Linked DNA regions of Hydrogenophilus thermoluteolus. The protein of the gene in region 1 interacts with the protein of each later gene in a pairwise test. Links are inferred from orthologs where the notes say so. Each region holds a gene or a part of one and is shown on either strand. Other genes may lie near its edges. The genes, in order: hfq and rho.

The links.
Region 2: the proteins of hfq (region 1) and rho interact in binary tests that used the Escherichia coli proteins (3 or more experiments, as listed by UniProt). The link is inferred for Hydrogenophilus thermoluteolus from one-to-one orthologs.

What each region holds. Positions count from the first base shown.
Region 1 is NZ_AP018558.1:457,788-461,020, reverse strand. The notes cover bases 324-3,233. They hold hfq (RNA chaperone Hfq), read right to left. Parts: upstream 1,947-3,233; coding sequence 1,701-1,946; downstream 324-1,700. Other genes in these bases: der (ribosome biogenesis GTPase Der), read right to left, coding at 2,026-3,233; hflX (GTPase HflX), read right to left, coding at 502-1,701; hflK (FtsH protease activity modulator HflK), read right to left, coding at 324-511. Outside these bases: more of hflK, read right to left, coding at 1-323. UniProt on the Escherichia coli protein: RNA chaperone that binds small regulatory RNA (sRNAs) and mRNAs to facilitate mRNA translational regulation in response to envelope stress, environmental stress and changes in metabolite concentrations.
Region 2 is NZ_AP018558.1:743,228-746,407, forward strand. Bases 300-3,156 are described here. They hold rho (transcription termination factor Rho), read right to left. Parts: upstream 2,430-3,156; coding sequence 1,170-2,429; downstream 300-1,169. Other genes in these bases: trxA (thioredoxin TrxA), read right to left, coding at 2,563-2,889; fdxA (ferredoxin FdxA), read left to right, coding at 3,051-3,156. Also shown: HPTL_RS03605 (cob(I)yrinic acid a,c-diamide adenosyltransferase), read right to left, coding at 1-263; more of fdxA, read left to right, coding at 3,157-3,180. UniProt on the Escherichia coli protein: Facilitates transcription termination by a mechanism that involves Rho binding to the nascent RNA, activation of Rho's RNA-dependent ATPase activity, and release of the mRNA from the DNA template.

The DNA.
Region 1 (3,233 bases):
TATTTTCGTCGTCGGTGAGCATCAACGCTTCGCGCAGATTTTTGTTGCGTTCACTTCCCCGATAACCGACTTCGACGGTGCGCACTCCGGTGAAATCGACCAGTTGGTGCGATTCGATCGGCCACGGCAACCGCCAGCGCAACCCAGGCTCGGTGGTTTCGACATATTTTCCGAAGCGCAATACTACGGCGCGCTCGTTCGCTTCCACTTTGTAAAAACCGGAAGCGAGCCACAGGGCAAGCGCTGCGACCGCCAGCAACCCGATGAACAGGGAGACGCGGCGCGGATCGCCGCCACTACCGCCAGCTAGGGGACCGCGCGGACGACGACCACCCCCTTTGCCTCCGAACAACGCGTTCAGCCGTTCGTTGAACTCGCGCCACACTTCGTCGAGGTCAGGCGGTCCATCATCGGGCCGTTGCCCAGACGGCCGCTGTTGCGGCCCGTGCGATGCGTCTTCGGGGCGTTGCCGCGGATCGTCATCGCCCCAACGCGGATCGTTCAAGGACATGGTGATACTTCCCTCTCAAGCGGTTCCCAGAATGGTTCGGTGTGATCCTGTGTTGATGCGCTGTTCGTCTCGGTGTTCTTTTCGCCGGACGAAGCGTTGGTAGCCGTATGCAACCGCTCGTCGATCGCGGCGCGCAGCAGCTCGAGCCCAGCGCCGGTTGCCGCACTCACGGTGACGCGCCGAATCGTACCACAGCCGTCACGGACCACCTCTGGGCTTTGATCGAGGAGATCGATTTTGTTCCCCACTTCCAAGACGGGAACCGACTCGGCACCGATCTGCCGCAGCGTTTCGGTCACCGCCTCGCGCTGCGCGTCGTTGTCGGGGCTGGCGAGATCGCTCACCACCAGCAGCAGATCGGCCTCTTTCACCTCTTCGAGCGTCGCATGAAACGCGGCAACGAGGTCGTGCGGCAGATCGCGGATGAAGCCCACGGTATCGGAGAGCACCACGTTACCCGTTTGCGGCAGCCAGATCCGCCGCGAGGTGGTGTCGAGTGTGGCAAAAAGTTGGTCTGCCGCGTACGTTTGCGCTTTGGTGAGCGCGTTGAAGAGGGTCGATTTGCCCGCGTTGGTGTAGCCGACGAGCGACACCTGTGGCACGCCGTATCGCTGCCGGCCGCGGCGGCGGGTCGCCCGCTGTTTTTCCAGCCGTTGCAATCGCGCTTTGAGCCGATTCACCCGCGCGCCGATCAACCGCCGGTCGGTCTCGAGCTCCGTCTCGCCAGGGCCGCGCAAGCCGATCCCCCCACGTTGCCGCTCCAAGTGGGTCCAACCGCGGACCAACCGGGTGCTCAGGTATTCGAGCTGTGCGAGTTCGACTTGCAGCTTCCCTTCGGCGCTTTTGGCGCGCAACGCGAAAATGTCCAGGATCAAGGTATTGCGATCGACCACCCGGCACGCGAGCGCTTGCTCGAGATTGCGCTGTTGCGCCGGTGAGAGCGCATGGTTGAAGACGACGAGATCGGCCCCGTGTTCGCGCACCAGCGCAGCCAACTCGGTGACTTTACCCGAACCGAGGAAGGTGGCGGGATCGGGTTTGGCGCGACGCACGGTCAGTGCGCCGACGATTTCCGCGCCGGCACTCACGACGAGCTGGCGCAACTCTTCCAGCCGCTCGGCAACGCGCCCTTCGCCGAAATCGATTTGGACGAGCCAGGCCCGCTCGCCGAAACGCGGGCGTTCGAACATCAGGCTTCTTCGCTTTCCCCGTGAACTTCGCGCAAGGTCACCGGGCGCGACGGCACGACCGTGGAGATCGCGTGTTTATAGACCATTTGGGTCACGGTGTTCTTGAGGAGCACCACGTACTGATCGAACGACTCGATCTGACCTTGCAATTTGATCCCGTTGACGAGGTAAATGGAAACCGGCACGCGCTCACGGCGCAGCAGGTTGAGGAAAGGGTCTTGCAGTTGGAGGGCTTTGTTGCTCATCGTTCTCGACTCTGATGGTGTGTGATCGGAACCTGATATTGTACGCGAGTTGCGCAACGGGTGGTGCACCTTGGCGCGACTATCCCTTTTCGGCGTATGGGTTGTGACTCGTGCGCAGTTCGAGCCGCAACGGCGTACCCTTCAACCCGAACGCTTCGGTGAACCCATGCTCCAGGTAGCGGAGGTACGACTTCGGCAGGTGTTCGAGGGCATTGCCGTGGATCACGATGATCGGCGGATTGCTCCCGCCCTGGTGGGCATAGCGCGGTTTGGGGCGAAAGAGACCGTGGCGCGGCGGTGCCTGACGCTTCACCAGTTCTTGCAACACCCGCGTCAGTTGTGGCGTCGGCAGTTTTTTCATCGCTGCAGCGTATGCCTGGTCGACTGCGCGCATCAGCGCGTCGAGCCCTTTTCCAGTTTTCGCCGACAAAAAGACCACTGGCGCGAACGAGAGGAACGCGAGTTTGTGCGCAAGCTGCGTCTTGATCCGCTGCCGCTGGTAGGCGTCGGCAGCATCCCACTTGTTCACGGCGATCACCAGCGCCCGCCCAGTCTCCAAAATGAAACCGCCCAAATGGGCATCCTGCTCCCCCACCTCTTGCGTCGCATCCAGCGTCAGGATCGCGACGTTGGCGTTTTCTACCGCTTGCAACGCCTTGATCACCGAAAACTTCTCGATGGTGTCGGTCACCCGCCCCTTTTTGCGCACGCCCGCGGTGTCGACCAACGTGTAGGGGCGACCGTTGTGTTCGAACGGCACGTCGATCGCGTCGCGGGTGGTTCCCGGCATGTCGTACGCGATCAGGCGTTCTTCCCCGATCAGCGCATTGATGAGCGTCGATTTACCGACGTTCGGACGTCCGAGCACCGCAACGCGAATCCCTTCGCGTTCCGTCTCCTCAGTTTCCCTTTCGGCCAGCGGGTCTTTATTCGGCTTCGGCTTTGGGAAGGGTGCCAACACCTCGTGAATCATCTCACGCACGCCGTCACCGTGCGACGCCGAAATCGACAACGGTTCGCCAAACCCCAGCGCATAGAAATCGGCGCGCGCGATCGCGCGGTCCAACCCTTCGGTTTTGTTCACCAGCACGCGTACTGCTACCCCCAGCGCGCGCAGATAGTCCGCGATCGCTTCGTCGTGTGGCGTCAAGCCCGCGCGACCGTCGACGACGAAGAGCACGAGATCGGCTTCGCGGATCGCAAGCTCCGCTTGCCGGACCATTTCGGCGGTCAGCCCCTCTTTCGCCGTTGGATCGAATCCCGCCGTATCGACGACCAGATAGGGGC
Region 2 (3,180 bases), 290 kb from region 1 along the record:
CGGCTTTCGGCAAAGAGCGCCATACCCGGTAGGCACAATTCTCCGCCCAGATCGAAGAGCTCGTGTTGGAGGCGGACGATCAGCGCAGCAAGATCCTCCGGAAGGGGTTCGCAAGCCAGTAGCCCCAAAATGGCGTTGAGTTCGTCTACGGTGCCGATGGCTTCGATGCGCGGATCGTCCTTGCCGGTGCGTTCGCCCGAACCCAAGCCGGTGGTGCCGTTGTCGCCGGTTCGTGTGTAGATTTTGCTGAGGCGATGTCCCATCGCGCTTCCTTCCCGAGTGGTCTGTACGCGGCGATTGTACCGGAAAGCCGATCGCGCAGCTTGGTGAAAACGACTGGCGTTGTGCTACAATTTCCCGCTCACGCGGAGAGGTGGGTGAGTGGTTTAAACCGCACGCCTGGAGAGCGTGTTCAGGGTGATACCCTGACGCGGGTTCGAATCCCGCCCTCTCCGCCAGCGCGAACGAAAAAGGGGTTTACAACAGACGATCGCGCCAGTATAATTCGCTTTCTCTGCTGTGGGGGTATAGCTCAGTTGGTAGAGCACTTGCATGGCATGCAAGGGGTCAGCGGTTCGAATCCGCTTACCTCCACCAGAATGGTTTGAGGCAGCGTCCCTATCGTCTAGAGGCCTAGGACACCGCCCTTTCACGGCGGTAACGGGGGTTCGAATCCCCCTAGGGACGCCAAAGGTTGAACGCGGAGCGGTAGTTCAGTCGGTTAGAATACCGGCCTGTCACGCCGGGGGTCGCGGGTTCGAGTCCCGTCCGCTCCGCCAGTTTTGGGCAGCGTCCCTATCGTCTAGAGGCCTAGGACACCGCCCTTTCACGGCGGTAACGGGGGTTCGAATCCCCCTAGGGACGCCAAAGGTTAAACGCGGAGCGGTAGTTCAGTCGGTTAGAATACCGGCCTGTCACGCCGGGGGTCGCGGGTTCGAGTCCCGTCCGCTCCGCCACCCACTCAGTGTCATGCAAAGAAAAAAGCCACCGGTCGGTGGCTTTTTTCTTTTGCGAAGCGTCGCATCGACGGTCACAGCCGATCGCCGCGTGCGAAAAAGGGGCCATTGCCGCTACGCTTGCTGCATGAAGCAACGCCGCGGCTGCACTGGCCACGGCCTGCAAAAGCGCCGCGGCATACTATGGCTATGCCCGCTGAAGCGCTACGGCCGCTACGCCCGCCGCATCGATTCGAAAAACTCGGCGTTGTTCTTCGTGGCTTTGATCTTGTCGAGCAAAAATTCGGTGGCCTCGAGATCGTCCATGCCGTACAGGAGTTTGCGCAGCACCCATATTTTCGGCAGGACCGAGGGGTCCAGAAGCAGCTCTTCGCGGCGGGTGCCTGAGCGGTTCACGTTGATCGCCGGATAGACCCGTTTTTCCGCCATGCGGCGATCCAGGTGCAGTTCCATGTTGCCGGTGCCTTTGAACTCTTCGTAGATCACGTCATCCATTCGGCTGCCGGTGTCGATCAGCGCCGTGGCGATGATCGTCAGACTTCCCCCTTCTTCGATATTGCGCGCGGCACCAAAGAAGCGTTTGGGCTTTTGCAGCGCGTTGGCGTCGACCCCACCCGTGAGCACTTTTCCGGACGCCGGCACGACCGTGTTATACGCCCGCGCCAAGCGCGTCAGCGAATCGAGCAGAATTACCACGTCCTTTTTGTGTTCGGTGAGGCGTTTTGCTTTTTCGATCACCATTTCGGCTACCTGCACGTGGCGCGTTGCGGGTTCGTCGAACGTCGATGCGATCACTTCTCCGCGCACGGAACGCTGCATTTCGGTGACCTCTTCCGGGCGCTCGTCGATCAAAAGCACCATGAGCACCGCTTCGGGATGGTTCGACGCGATCGCGTGCGCGATGTGTTGCAGCATCACGGTCTTGCCGCTTTTGGGGGGCGCAACGATGAGACCGCGCTGTCCTTTGCCGATGGGGGCAATGATGTCGATCACGCGGCCGGTGAGGTTCTCTTCGCCGCGGATATCGCGTTCCAGGCGAAAGGGTTCGTTGGGGTGCAGCGGCGTGAGGTTCTCGAAGAGGATCTTGCGCTTGCAGACTTCGGGCGGATCGCCGTTGATGTGGTCGATCTTGGTTAGCGCAAAGTAGCGTTCGCTATCTTTAGGGGTGCGAATCTCCCCTTCGATCGTGTCGCCGGTATGGAGGTTATAGCGGCGGATTTGCGAAGGGGAGACATAGATGTCGTCGGGGCTTGCGAGGTACGAAGTGTCCGGCGAGCGAAGAAAACCGAAACCATCCGGGAGAATCTCTAGGACGCCACCACCGTAGATCGGTTCTCCCCGTTTGGCGCGTTGTTTGAGAATCGCAAACACCAATTCGTGCTTGCGCAAACGGTTCGCGTTTTCGATCCCGGTTTCGCTGGCCAAGGTCAACAGTTCACTGACGTGAAGCGTTTTGAGTTCGGAGAGATGCATGATGGTTCGCTATCGGATACTCAAACTGAACAGTGAGGAACCCGAACACCACGGGTCCTGAACGATCAAAAAGTGAGCGGTTGGGGGAAAGCGAAGGCTGCCCGAACGAGGGTCGAGCAGCGCGTGTAAAATTTTAGAGGTGGCTATCGATGAACGCGGTCAGTTGCGACTTGGAAAGCGCGCCCACGCGGGTTGCTTCCACGTTGCCGTTTTTGAAGAGCATGAGCGTGGGGATACCGCGCACGCCGAACTTACTGGGCGTTTCCGGATTGTCGTCGATGTTGAGCTTGCAGACTTTGAGTTTGCCTGCATACGCTTCAGCGATTTCGTCCAGGATCGGCGCGATCATTTTACAGGGACCACACCATTCTGCCCAGAAATCGAGCAGCACCGGCATTTCGGATTTGACCACTTCCTGTTCGAACGTGGCGTCGCTCACGTGATGGATGTGTTCGCTCATGAGACACTCGAATCCAATGGGGTTGAGGAGGAATAAAAAGACGTGCCCGAACGATACGTCAGCGTGCGCGCTTTGTCAATGGTTGTATGCCCTCAGAAGCATAGAACGAAGGGGTGGGATGTGGCATCATGTGCACACCGTGTTCAAACAAGGAGCGTGCCATGACCTATGTCGTCACTGAAGCCTGCATCAAATGCAAATATACCGATTGCGTCGATGTCTGCCCGGTGGATTGTTTCCGTGAAGGGCCCAATTTTTTGGTGATCGACCCGGACGAGTGCATCGACTGTT